Regions from separate parts of the Rhizobium sp. Leaf321 genome, predicted to be linked through region 2. Evidence: riboswitches for the same ligand, from Rfam matches in the RefSeq annotation. Region 2 holds a riboswitch; the other holds the start of a gene.
The links. Region 2 has a riboswitch for thiamine pyrophosphate ahead of thiB (thiamine ABC transporter substrate binding subunit). Riboswitches for the same ligand answer to the same signal wherever they lie in the genome.
Positions count from the first base shown of each region.

Region 1: linked by a shared signal. The riboswitch ahead of ASF70_RS05410 (ABC transporter permease) and the one ahead of thiB (thiamine ABC transporter substrate binding subunit) in region 2 are both predicted to bind thiamine pyrophosphate.

Region 1 covers NZ_LMOF01000005.1:373,978-380,901, forward strand. Annotated here, with positions in the region: gene ASF70_RS24715 (hypothetical protein) at 1-32, shown strand, start outside; gene ASF70_RS05395 (SCO family protein) at 65-484, shown strand; gene ASF70_RS23535 (EAL domain-containing protein) at 717-3,260, shown strand; gene ASF70_RS05405 (DUF2934 domain-containing protein) at 3,366-3,611, opposite strand; TPP riboswitch at 3,772-3,874, shown strand; gene ASF70_RS05410 (ABC transporter permease) at 4,008-4,772, shown strand; gene ASF70_RS05415 (ABC transporter substrate-binding protein) at 4,789-5,733, shown strand; gene ASF70_RS05420 (hydroxyethylthiazole kinase) at 5,733-6,473, shown strand; gene thiE (thiamine phosphate synthase) at 6,463-6,924, shown strand, end outside.
Region 2 covers NZ_LMOF01000008.1:103,712-110,635, forward strand. Annotated here, with positions in the region: gene ASF70_RS17525 (M48 family metalloprotease) at 1-396, opposite strand, end outside; gene ASF70_RS17530 (ATP-binding cassette domain-containing protein) at 688-1,362, opposite strand; gene thiP (thiamine/thiamine pyrophosphate ABC transporter permease ThiP) at 1,355-2,977, opposite strand; gene thiB (thiamine ABC transporter substrate binding subunit) at 2,993-4,015, opposite strand; TPP riboswitch at 4,058-4,165, opposite strand; gene ASF70_RS17545 (response regulator) at 4,333-4,806, opposite strand; gene ASF70_RS17550 (ABC-F family ATP-binding cassette domain-containing protein) at 4,975-6,789, opposite strand; gene ASF70_RS17555 (thiamine diphosphokinase) at 6,797-6,924, opposite strand, start outside.

The DNA.
Region 1 (6,924 bases), on a different contig from region 2:
GAAACACCACATTCGATACCGCGTTTCTCTGATCAACGATCGGGGAGAAGCGGTCGATCAGTCGATCTTCAAGGGCAACCCGTCACTTGTCTATTTCGGCTACACGCATTGCCCGGAAGCCTGCCCGACGACGCTTTATGAAGTTGCTGGATACCTCAAGGAACTGGGTGAAGACGGCCTGCCGATCAAAAGCTACCTGTTCACGGTCGATCCGGAACGGGACACTCCTGCCATCATGAACGGCTATGTCACCGCCTTTTCCGACCGGATCACGGGGGTGACCGGAACGCCTGAAGAGATCCGGCGGGTGGTCGCCGGATGGCGCGCATTCGCGGAAAAGAAGCCGAACAAGAGTGGCGGCTATTCCATGAGCCACACGATGGACCTGTTCCTGATCGGTGCGGATGGCCGGTTGAAGGGGCTCATTCCCTATGGCTCGGATCCCGACGTCGCCATCAGCAAGATCCGCAGCGCGCTCCTGTAGTCTCACGATCGGGGTCATAGCTCATGGCGGCCATCGAACCAATGTAGATGCCGACAGATACGCATCGTTTCTTAAATTAAGCCATGCTAATCTATTCTTAAGCGGTCTCTGACATTGCTTTTCCGCAAGTGTGGAAAGTGCCATGATCTCTGGTCGACATATCGGTCCGGCAAATCGGAAATCTGCACCGCAGGTTTTGACGAAAGGACCCGCGTCCGCCAAAGACGGCATCTTGTCAAAGCGACGACTTTCCGACGCCCTCTCAACCGATGCGATCTGGCCGGCATTTCAGCCGCTTGTCGATCTGCAGAGCGGTGCGATCATCGGCTTTGAGGTTCTTGCGCGTTGGACCGATTCTGAAGCAGGTGCCATCGCACCTTCAGATTTCATTCCGTTCGCCGAAACCAGCAATCTGATTGGCGCTTTGACGCAAAAGATCGTCCAGGATGCCTGTCGCAAAGCTGCAAGCTGGAGGGGAGGCTTTGTCCTCGCGATCAACCTGTCGCCGACGCAGTTTCAGGACCCAGACCTCTTCCACTTTCTGGCTTCGATAATCTCGGACACCGGGTTTCCGATGAACCGGATCCATATCGAAATGACGGAAAGCGCACTGCTCGATGACGATACAGTCGTCAGGGAAAACATAGCATCGCTCAAGTCTGCCGGAATGGGCATCTCCCTCGACGACTTCGGGACCGGCTTTGCCAGCCTGACGCGGCTTCACGCGTTCCCCTTCGACAAACTGAAGATCGACACAAGCTTCGTGCGCTCTATGCAGCATGACAGCGGCAGCCGGAAAATCGTCGCCTCGGTCATTGGGCTGGGGCAAAGCCTTGGCATGACGGTTGTTGCCGAAGGCGTTGAAACCGAAGAACAGGCAGAAATGCTGAAGCGCCTTGGTTGCGACGTTGGACAGGGGTGGCTGTTTGGCAGACCTGTCGACGGTGATGCGACAGAACGGCATCTCGCTGTCAGCAAGCAGAAGCCACTCACGGAACGCCGCGGAACCGGCTCGCTGTTCCAGCGGGTCCATCAACTGGAAACGCTCTATGAGGCGGCACCGGTCGGTCTCTGCTTTCTCGATTCAGACTTGCGCCATGTCAGTGTAAACAATCGGTTCGCTGCAATGCTGGGATTAACGCCCGAGCAGATGATCGGGCTCACCGTTCACAGTTTCATGCCGGCACGAGAGGCGCGCCGGGTCACCAAAGATCTTCAGCGAGTCCTTGCGGGCGAGCCTTTGATTGTGGACGAATATCGTCCGCCCGGAAGTGAGAACATTCTCCTCGTGGTGAACCAGCGGGTCGATGACGACGCGGGCGAGCCGATCGGCATTTCGGTCACGGCGATCGATGTTACCGGTCACAAGTCGATGGAAAAGGCGCTGACCGAGACGGAAGACCACGCACGATGGTCGATCGAACTCAGCCCGAACATTCCCTGGTCGAGCGATGCCGAAGGCATTGTCAATTTCATGGGGCCAACGCCAGACCCGACGATGTCCAGGATGCGTGACCGGATCGCGGACTGGTACGGTCGGATGCATCCGGACGACAGTTTGCGGGTTCGGCGGGAATGGCTTGGATGGCTGCCATCCGGCGACCCATTCGAAACCAGGTTTCGCATGCGTCTGCACGACGACAGCTGGCGATGGATGGTCAGTCGGGCAAAGCCTCATCGCGATGCGACCGGCAAGATCGCGAAATGGTACGGCACCATCACCGAGATCGTGCCCACGGAGGTCCCGCTGGACGGGAAAGTATCCGTGAAGGCTCCTCATGTCTGGCATGATCCGGACCAGGCTGATGTCCTGCCGACGCAACACTTGATCTCAATGCTGATGAGGATGTTTGAGTCCGCGCCCATTGCCATGGCCATCACGACGAGCGACACGAAAACCTCGAGCTACGTCAAAGTCAACGATGCCTATCTGAAGCTCACCGGCCTGAAATGGGACGAGATCAACGGAAAGAAGCTGATTTCCGAGGGTGCCGCGATCGACAATCCCGCCCGCGACAGACGTCACCGGCTATTGCGCGAGGACGGCGCCTACGAGCTCGAAGATGTTGAGATTGCTCATTCGGATGGTACGATCATCCCAACCCTGATTTCTGCGCAACGCACGATCGTCGATGGCGTTTCATTCGATGTGGAGGTCATTGTCGATGTGTCTGCCCGCGTCAGGCAGCAGCGCGCTATAGAAAGCGCTCTGAAAACCTCCGCGCAGACCGATGCCCTGTCAGGTCTCCCAAACCGAGCCTGTTTCGATGAGGTTGTTGCCGGAGAGGTTGCCCGCAACCTGCTCAATGACAGAAAGCTCGCCATCGCCTACATCGATCTCAACGGCTTCAAGATCGTCAACGACAGTCTGGGGCATTCCGCAGGCGACGAAGTCCTGCGAACGATCTCGGCGAGACTTCGCGAAAGTTTCCGAGCGACGGATTTCATCGCCAGGGTCGGAGGAGACGAGTTTGCTATTCTTCTCGACATGGATCGCAAGTTTGCGGGCGATATGCAGACCCATATTCAGGAAACGATGGAAAGGGTGTTCAAGCCGATCCCCATCGATGGCCAGGTGACATTCACGGGTGCCGCGGTCGGCGTTACGTTCCTAAAGGCCGAAGACACGCCGCAAACCTATGTCAAACGCGCTGACGACTATATGTATCTGGCGAAAGCCACCGGAAAACGGGTGGCCGTCGTGTGTTTCGGTCAGGTTCTCGATCGCCCGACGACGCATAAAGTGGACCGGACGAACGGGTTTTGTGACGGCTGAAGTGTGTCGACGGCCGAACTATCGGCAGCCGATATTTCGAGGTGTTGTGCCAACCCCTTTCATGCAGGGCAGGTCTGATACCTATCCAGACTACCGCGGTCGTCGTCAGTCCGGCGCGACTGACGACGGAGGCCGGATTGTGGCGGCATCGTCGGCCGCTGCATCGTTCTCTCCACCAAACGCCGCATCAGCCTGCTGGTTGACCTTGGTCACATCGTCGCTTTCCTGATCCGACATGTCGGCTGGATGCTCGGAACGCTTCCAGTGATCGTCATGGGACCCTTCAGGACGGCCTTCTTCCTCCCACAGTCTGTAGGCCCGTTCGCGCTGTTCCTGTTCTCTATCGGTCATGGTTGCTCCTCCTAAGTTGCGAAGACATAACCAGCGGACGGGCCCCGGGTTTCCGGGAGGCGGATGACATAGAATAAAATTTTTGTCAGCTCGCCGCGCAGGCTCTGCCGGACAGCGATCGCAAGCGATTGACAAAGGCCGTTTCTTTGTCCAACCTTAGCGTCATTCCGAGGGGAGCATCGAACGGTGCTGAGATGGCGGTGAGCCGGACCCTTGAACCTGATCCGGGTCATACCGGCGTAGGAACGGAAACGGCGCAATACCGCACCTCTTTCTTATTCTCCGCTCGCCTGGATCTCCATGATGTCAAGGTCAGGAGATCAGCCATGCTTACGCTCTCGAGAAATACCCGAATAGGACGAATGCGGTTCGACGGTTTCAACCCGCGTCGCTGACATGCAGTCCCGGTTTGCAGCCCTCGGGCTTTTTCTGCTGCTGGTAGGCTGGCAGATAGCCGTTCAGGTCTTTTCGCCGCCACGCTATCTTTTGCCGTCACCGCTCGCGGTGGTGCAGGCATTGGTGCGTCAGAGCAGCTTCCTCGCCCACCACACGCTCGTCACCCTGAGCGAAATCCTTGCAGGTCTCATCGCAGGCAGCATTTTCGGTGCGGCGGTTGCGTTTCTCGTTGTGGCATTCCCGCGGGCCGGCAGGCTTGCCTGGCCGATCATCCTTATCCTGCAGACCTTTCCGGTCTTCGTGCTGGCACCCATCCTGGTGCTCTGGCTCGGTTTCGGCATGGCGTCGAAAGTGATGATGACGACGCTCGTCATCTTCTTCCCGGTCGCCTCCGCCTTCGCAGATGGCCTGAGGCGGACGGAACCAGCGATTCTGGAAGCCGCCGCGCTGACAAGAGCGACGCCCTGGCAGATCCTTGTGAGGCTCAGAACACCGCTTGCGCTGCCGGCGCTCGTGTCCGGTCTGCGCGTCGCCGTGCCGCTCGCGCCGCTGGGTGCCGTGATCGGCGAATGGGTCGGGGCTTCAGCCGGGCTCGGCTTCGTCATGGTTCAGGCGAACGCCCGGATGCAGACCGACACCGTTTTCGCAGCCATGACCATCCTGGCCCTGACCAGCGTCGCGCTGCGCCTGGGTTTCGACCGTCTCGTAAAGGGACGCCCCCATTGGGCAATCGAGACCGAACAACAGACACAGTTATCATCGTGAGGAGAGACGACCACCCATGAAACGCATGCTTCTGGCCTTTGCCATTTCCCTATCCGTGAGCATGATTGCGTCCGCTAGCCAGGCGGCAGAAAAACTCACCGTCATGCTCGAATGGTTTGTGAACCCGGACCATGCGCCGCTCGTGATTGCCGCCGAAAACGGCTATTTCGAAGCCGCCGGCCTCGATGTCGAGCTGGTGCCTCCCGCCGACCCATCGACGGTGCCTCGCCTCGTTGCCGCCGGCCAGGCCGATATCGGCATCCACTACCAACCGAACCTCTATCTCGATCGTGCAGTCGGCCTGCCGCTCAAGCGGATCGGTACCCTCGTCGAAACGCCCTTGAATACGGTGACGGTTCTCGCCGATGGCCCGATCAAGAGCCTCAAGGATCTGCGCGGCAAGAAGGTCGGCTTTTCCGTCACGGGTTTCGAAGACGCGATGCTGAAGCGCATGCTCGAGGGCGAAGGCATTGGGCTTACCGAGGTCGAACTGATCAACGTCAATTTCGCCCTCTCGCCATCGCTGATCGGCGGCAAGGTCGACGCCACGCTCGGCGGCTTCAGAAACTTCGAACTGACGCAGATGCGGATCGAAGGGCACGAGGCCCGTTCCTTCTTTCCGGAAGAACACGGCGTTCCCGTTTACGACGAGCTGATCTTCATCACGCGCGACGTGCTGGCGACAGATCCTCGCCTGCCCCGCTTTCTCGAAGCCGTCGAGAAGGCTGCAATCTTCCTGACCAATCACCCCGATGATTCCTGGAAGCTGTTCACCAAGGCCTATCCCAACCTCGACGACCCGCTCAATCGTCAGGCGTTCACCGACACGCTGCCGCGTTTCGCCAAACGGCCTGCAGCGCTGGATCGGGGTCGCTACCAGCGCTTTGGTGAGTTCATGGCCGCGAGCGGCCTCATTCCGCAGGCGCCGCCGGTCGAAGATCTAGCGATCGAAATCCGGTGATGACAATGAACAATTCCCCGACGACGCAACAGGCCGGCGATCTCCTGGCACGTGTGCGGGCCCGGCGCCCACGCGTCCATTGCCTGATGAACACGGTGGTGCAGAAATTCGTTGCTGACGGCATCACTGCAATCGGCGCCATCCCCTCGATGACCTCCTCCCCGGACGAAATCGTCGGCTTCGTCTCGAAGGCTGATGTCCTCGTCGTCAATCTCGGCACGCTGGATACAGACCGCCGCAAGGTCATCGAACTGGCAGTCGAAGTCGCCACAGAGGCCGGAAAACCCTGGGTCCTCGATCCCGTGCATAGCGACTATTCCCCCGTGCGGCTGGAGTTTGCAAAGACATTGATCGCCCGCCGCCCAACAGTGCTGCGTGGCAACAGCGCGGAGATGGCGCTGTTCGGAGGCATTGGCGAAACACTGAAAATCGAGACCGGCGCTCACGATCGCCTGACGGATGGCGCGCGAACCGGCACTGTTCGTAACGGCCACCGATGGATGGCGGATGTTACCGGGACCGGTTGCCTGTCAGGTGGCATCATCGCAGCGTATCTGGCCGTCGAACCGGAAGCCATGGCTGCGGCGGCTGCGGCACTAGCGACGACCGGCGTCGCCGCCGAACAGGCCGCCGGGCACGCGCGCGGCCCCGGTAGTTTCGCCGTTGCCTTCCTGGATGCGCTGTCATCGCTCACGGCCGAAGAGCTCAGTCTGCACGGAAGGATCGACCATGAGATTTGATTTCCGACTGAACCCGATCGTCGATGCGGGTCTTTCCGATATCGGCGATCTCGTGGACCTCGCCGCGATCGCCGCCCGAAATGGCGCGACGCTGATCCAGTACCGCGACAAGAACGGCTCCACCCGGCAGATGATCGCCATGGCCAAAAGCATCAAGGCGGCCCTTGATGGCACCGGCGTGCCGCTTGTGATCAACGATCGTGTCGATGTGGCGCTCGCTTCAGGCGCCGACGGCGTGCATCTGGGTGCTGACGACATGGATGCCGGGACCGCACGCCGGCTGCTCGGCCCCGACGCCATCATCGGCCTCACCGTCAAGACACGTGCCGATGCGGAACGCGCCGGCCGGGCGCAGGCGAGCTACGCCTGTATCGGCGGGGTATTCGAGACCTTGTCGAAACAGAACCCCGATCCACCGGTCGGCCTCGACGGTTTTCGGGATCTGCGCGAA
Region 2 (6,924 bases):
TCCCATCTCGTGCGACAGCACGGCCGCAACTTCCGAAGCGTCGTTGGCGAGCGCCAGCAGTCCACGCGTGACGTAGAGATAGCCACCGGGCAGGGCGAAGGCATTGATCGCCGGGGAATTGAGGATAGTGATGCGGAAGGATTGCGTCGGATTTTCCGAAACAGCGGTCAGCGCACCGGCAATCCGAGCAACCAGCCGTTCGGTCTTTGCGTCACGATATTCGCCGCCATAGCTTGCAACGATTCGGGGATGCTCGCGTGCACCCATCTGCGCCCGCGGATCGTTCTTTTGAACTTCGTCGACGATCTGAGGCGAGTCTGATGGAGAAACGTTCGGCGTATAGGCCTGGTCGAACACGGACTGACAGCCTGCGAGTGCTGCACCTGCGAGCAACACGACGGCAAAGCGTCTCCAACGGCGCGGTGCGCTGGTCTGCCCGGTCCTGCCGGGTGTCGCGTCCTCGCGTGTTTTGATCCGTGTCTTCTGCACCGTCAGTCCTGTTCACCTTCGCTTCGTACCGATTTTCGCATCGCATGCACAGATAAAAGAGATAGGTTCAGCCGGCGCGTTTGCAATTGACTTCTGATAAACCAAGGCGATGACATCGCCGCAAGACCAAATTGTGGCACTGCGATAACGTTGGTTTTCGCCTGTCTCTATTCGTGACGACGCTCCGTCGACTGGCCTCTAGCGGGCGTAAGGAATAGCCGTGTTTGCGGCGGAGTTCACGATCGTGCCATCGTCGACGGCGACCACCACATCGGCAAGCTTTTGAACCTCGGCGCGGTCGTGGCTGACGATCACCACCGTATTGCCGGTTTCGCGGTGCAGGTCCAGAAGCAGCGATGCCATCGAAGCCCTGAGTTCGGGATCAAGCGCCGCAAACGGCTCGTCCATCAGCAAAACGGGCCTCTTTCTCACCAGCACCCGCGCGAAGGCAGCGCGTTGCCTCTCGCCGCCGGACAGCGTTCCCGGTTTGCGTGTCTCGAAGCCTGAAAGCCCGACACGTTCGAGTGATTGCGATATTCTCGCCCTGTCCTCACGCGAAAGCTTCAGCGACGGATCGACACCGAGGCCGATATTGGTGACGAGATCGAGGTGAGCGAACAGATTGTTGTCCTGGAACACCAGCGAGATCGGCCGCTTTGAGGGATGGGCGTGGGTCACGTCCTCGCCGGCAATCAGGATGCGGCCGGACTCCGGTATCTCGAAGCCCGCGATCAGGTTCAAGAGGGTCGATTTCCCCGAACCAGACGGCCCGGTCACGGCGGTAATCGCGCCGTCGGTCATGGCAATATCGAAGCTGAACCGTTTGGTGCCGAGTTGCAGCGCGATCTTTTCCAGGCGGATGCTGTCAGCCATCGTATCCCTTTCGGCGGCTCAGACTTCCGAGGATCGTCAGCGCTAGACATATCATGCCTAAAAGCAGGGCAAGCCCGTCGGCGTCGTTGGTTCGGTAGCTGGATAGTCTGCTGTAGACGAGCCAGGGCAGGGTCGTCAGTTCCGAGGATCCGAACAGGGCCACAGCACCGAGATCGCCGAGCGAGAGCGCCATGGCAAACGACAGTGCCGTAAGGATTGGGCCGATCAGGAAGGGCAGGTCGATCCGCCGCAGCCTCGAGAAGCCTGTTACGCCGAGGCTCGCGGCCAGGCGTGCCGTCTGCCGCCGATGATCCTCGATCGCCGGTTCCAGCACCCGCATCACGAAGGGCAGGGCCATCAGCATGTTGATGGCCGCGACCAGTGCGGGGGCAAAACGCGAGACATCTCCGAACGGGCGAAGCAGCAGGAACCAGCCTGTCCCGATCACGACCGGCGGCACCAGCAGCACCAGCGACGACGTCGCACCCAGCATCGCCGCCAGCCCGCGCGCCGGGATGCCGGGATGACGGAGATCCCTTATGGCAATGCGCGCATGGATGATCGCCAATGCGACGCTGACGGCCAGCAGCCCGGACAAGAGCGCGATCGACAGGCTTGTATAGGCGGCGTTGAGGAATGCGGGGCTGGACGCCAGCCGCCAGAGATCGGCCTTGATGCCGGCAAGGAAGATCGAGGCGAGCGGCAGGATGAGGAACAGGGTTGCTGCAAGGATGGTTGAGCCGTCCCACAGCCTTGCGCCCCATGTTCGTCCATCGAAGCGGCGGGTGGCGCGGCCGGCAGTGATATGCGTGCCGTCGGGGGCGGGGAAAAACGCGAGTGCGGCAAGGATCAGGCCCGTCACCGCAATCTGCAGCACGGCCAGTCCGATGGCACGCGGCGGATCGAAATCGAAGCGCAGCGACTGGTAGATCGCCACTTCCAGTGTCGTTGCCGCCGGCCCACCGCCCAGAATGAGGACCAGCGTGAAACTGGTGGCGCAGAGCATGAAGATCAGCCCGGCAATCCCCGGCACGACCCGGATCAGGGCCGGCGCTTCGATGAAACGGAAGATCGACAGGGGCTTCATGCCGAGGCTGGACGAGAGAAGCCAGTATTCCGCCGGCTGCCGCTCAAGCGCCACGAGAAACAACCGGGCGGCCAGCGGCAGGTTGAAGAAGACATGAGCCAGAAGAATGCCGGTCAGCCCGTAAATGCTGATCGGCTGCTCCAGCCCCAATGTCGATAGGAGGCCATTGACGGCACCCTGGCGACCCCAGATGCCGATCAGACCCAGCGCACCGATCAGAACCGGCAGGCCCATCGGCAGCGCCATCAGCCGCACGATCCAGACCCGACCGATGAAACGGGGCCGTCTTGCCAAAGCAAGTGCGACGGGAAGCGCCAGGCATACGGAGAACAGGGTCGAGAGCGCCGCCTGCCACAGCGTGAACTGCAGGATCCGGCCGGTATAGGCCGTGAACAATCGCCCCTGCGTATCAGGGGCATCCCAGAGCAGCAGGGCCGAGACCGCGATGCCGACGAAAAGCGCGATCGCGACGAGGCTCAGCACCCCTCCGGAAATCCCCCGTCTTCGCTCGGCAGCGGTCAGCAGCATGCCCGGTTCAGCCGATCAGTTCATGCTCATGGCGTTCAGCCATTCGTCGATCCATGCCTGGCGGTTCTTCGCGACTTCGTCGGATCCCATCAGGAATGTCTTTTCCGGCATGACCAGCTTGCCGAAAGCGTCGGGCAGCGGTTGCGACGTCTTCGTCACCGGCATCATCCAGTTGGTAGTGGGGATCACGTCCTGAAAACCCTGCGACACCATGAATTTGAGGAAGTCACGGGCGAGATCCTTGTCACGGGCGCCCTTCAGCATGCCGGCCACTTCGATCTGCACGTAATGGCCCTCGGAAAACGCGGCCGCCTGGTAACGGTTCTCGTTCTCTTCCACCATGTGATAGGCGGGCGAGGTCGTATAGGAGAGCACCATCGGCACTTCGCCCTTGGTAAACAGGCCATAGGCTTCCGACCAGCCGGGTGTGACGGTCAGGATGCGGCCCTTCAGCTTTGCCCAGGCTTCCGGCGCCTTGTCGCCATAGACGGATTTCATCCACAACAGCAGGCCGAGGCCCGGTGTCGAGGTGCGCGGATCTTCGATCGCGATCTTCTGCGACGGATCGCCTTCCACCAGTTCCTTCAGGCTCCTCGGCGGGTTCTTGATGGTCTTCGTGTCGTAGACGACGGCGAAATGGCCGTAGTCATAGGGCAGGAACGTATCGTCCGCGTAATTGCCGGGAACGCTGATGCCGCCGTCGCCGGACGATGCCTGCAGTCCATGCGGTTCGAACAGGCCGGTGGCCTTCGCCTCCGAAATCAGGTTGGTGTCGAGCCCGAGCGCGATATCGGCCTTGGTCGTCTCACCCTCCAGCTTCAGCCGGGTCAAAAGTGCGACGCCATCGGCGACAGCCACGAATTCGACCTTGCAGGCGCAGGTCTTTTCGAAAGCCGCCTTCACCTTGGGGCCGGGGCCCCAGTCGGCGGTGAAGCTTTCATAGGTGTAGATAGTCAGCACCTTGTCCTCGGCCCTTGCGGCCGGCGTCAGGATGATGGTGGCCGCAGCCACGGTGAGCGATAGCAAGAGTTTGCGCATCAACGCCTCCTTCAAAATCAATCTACAAGGGGAATAGGCGCTGAGCGTGAGCCGTCTAATCCCTCCGCCGGTGTTAGCCGGATCAGGTTCCGCGGGTTGGCTGAAAGCCTCTCAGCCGCACGTTACCGCGCAGCACCCCGTTAGAGCGGGAGTAGATGTAACGGTGAAGGAATTGTCTGGCAAGTGGTGTCGAACCCTGCCGTCTTGCGTTCAGGGCCAAAGGACCGAAAGGCATCGTGCGATAGCAGTCTCGATAGCAAGAAAGCCGCCCGGCGTGCCGGACGGCTTTCTTGCTAGTAGTTCTTTGACAACAAGGTTCAGGCGTTGAGCGCGTAGCCTGACTGGGAGTCGTTGCGGAATATCTTGAGGTCACGCGGCACGATCGCCATGCCGCCAAGACGGTTGGCGATGGCATAGTCGATTGTCTGCTCTACCACATGCGGCATGACAGGCTTGGTCAGAACGCCGAGCGATCCCTCGACGCCGTCTTTCACGTCTTCCGGATTGGCCGTCATGAAGATGACCGTCAGGCCGTATTCGGCAGCGAGTTCGCGTCCGATTTCCGGACCGGTCCGGCCGTCGGAGAGATTGACGTCGACCAGCGCGATATCGGCGTATGCACCGAGCGACAGGGCGTGCTTGCGGGCGCTGGCAAAGCCTGCAACCTTGAGACCCATGCTCTCGACAGTCTCGGCAACATCAAGCGCGATCAGGAATTCGTCCTCGACGATCAGAACGCGCTGTTCCATTGCATCACTCGCCAGCCGACGACGCATCACATTAGTCAGCATTGGACATTCCTAACCGTTTTGTTTCCATCTGGTCGGCATGTCGGCATTCATACCGCACTACGCATTTCGACCACTTGATGGATGCCGAACGTCACCGGGGAATGTTTGTTCCGGCTCGCGACAAATAAAACGGTGGATATTTATTTGTTAAGTATAGGAATTCTTTAACTATCCTTCAATCTGTTCTCGGAGCATCTCAAGCTCCAGCCATTCTTCTTCCATTTTGGCGACACGATCGCGTAGTTTTGCCGTCTCTGCGGCAAGCTTTGAAAACGCCGACGGGTCTTTGGCGAAGAGTTTGGGATCGGCCATCTTGCGTTCGGATGTAGCGATCTCGTCCTGCGCCTTGGCCATTTCCTTGGGGAGGTTTTCCAGCGCGAACTTCTGCTTGAAGGAGAGCTTGCCCTTTGACTTGGTGGCAGCCGGAGCAGTGCTGTCCGTCTTCGCCTTTTCCGCCTTATCGGCGCGGCGCTTTTCGTCGGCCATGCCTTTGCGCTGCTGCAGCATGTCGGTATAGCCGCCGGCATATTCGATCCAGCGGCCATCAGGCGCATCCGGGTCTGTCGGGGCGATCGTCGAAGTCACGGTCCGGTCGAGAAAGTCGCGGTCATGGCTGACGAGAATGACGGTGCCGGCATAGCCCGCGACGATTTCCTGCAAGAGGTCCAGCGTCTCGATGTCGAGGTCGTTGGTCGGTTCGTCGAGGATCAGAAGGTTCGACGGCTTTGCCAGCATGCGGGCCAGCATCAGCCTTGCGCGTTCGCCACCGGAGAGGTTCTTGATCGGCGTGCGGATCTGTTCCGGCTGGAACAGGAAGTCCTTCATGTAGCCCGCCACATGCCGCTGTTCGCCGTTGACCAGCAGCGTTTCACCGCGGCCGTCTGTCAGATAATGCGACAGCGTGTCGGCGGGATCTAGGTCCTCGCGCTTCTGGTCGAGCGTGGCGATCTCGAGATTGGTGCCGAGCTTGATCCAGCCGCTGTCGGGGGCGAGCTGGCCCGTCAACATCTTGAGAAGCGTCGTCTTGCCGGCACCATTCGGGCCGACCAGGCCGATCCGGTCGCCGCGATGGATGCGGATCGAGAACGGCGCGACGATCGGCTTGTCATAGGTCTTGGTGATGTTTTCCGCTTCCACCACCAGCTTGCCGGACTCGCGACCTTCGGCGACGGAGGCCTGAACGGAGCCCTGCGGTCCCTTGTGGCCGCGGTAGTCGGCACGCATGCTCTGCAGCTCGCCGACGCGGCGCATGTTGCGCTTGCGCCTTGCGGTCACGCCGTAGCGCATCCAGTGTTCTTCGCGCTCGATCGCCTTGCCGAGCTTGTGCTGCTCGATCTCTTCCTCTTCGAGAACCTGATCGCGCCAGGCTTCGAAATGGCCGAAACCGCGCGACAGGCGGCGGGACGTACCGCGGTCGAGCCAGACGGTGGCGTTGGAGACCTTTTCGAGAAAGCGACGGTCATGGCTGATGACGACGAGCGCGCTGCGGGTCTTGCGCAGCTCGTCTTCCAGCCATTCGATGGTCGGAAGATCGAGATGGTTGGTCGGCTCGTCCAGCATCAGGATATCCGGTTCCGGTGCCATGACGCGGACAAGTGCTGCGCGTCGCGCCTCGCCACCGGAAAGCCTGACCGGGTCTTCCTCTCCTGTCAGGCCGAGATGCTCCAGCAGATAGGTGACGCGGTAGGGATCGTCGCCAGGTCCAAGCCCCGCTTCCGCATAGGCCTGCACGGTTTTGTAACCAGCAAAATCCGGCGCCTGTTCGAGATAGCGGATCGTCGCATTGGGGTGCCGGAAAACCTCACCCGACTGCGCTTCCACCATGCCAGCGGCGATCTTCATCAGCGTCGATTTGCCCGAGCCGTTGCGGCCGACGAGAGAGATGCGGTCGCCGGGCTCCACCTGCAGGGCAGCTCCGTTGAGAAGCGGCGTGCCGCCGAAGGTTAGAACGATATCGTCGAGTTTCAGAATTGGCGGTGCCATGCGGCGTCTATGCTCCGGAAAAATCGTTTGGACGGGCAAGGATCATCGCCCTCCCGTCACGTAAATGGAATTGGACGGGCCCTTCTGCAACGTTGGACACGGTGCGGGAGGAACCGAAGGGCAGCGTGTAATCCT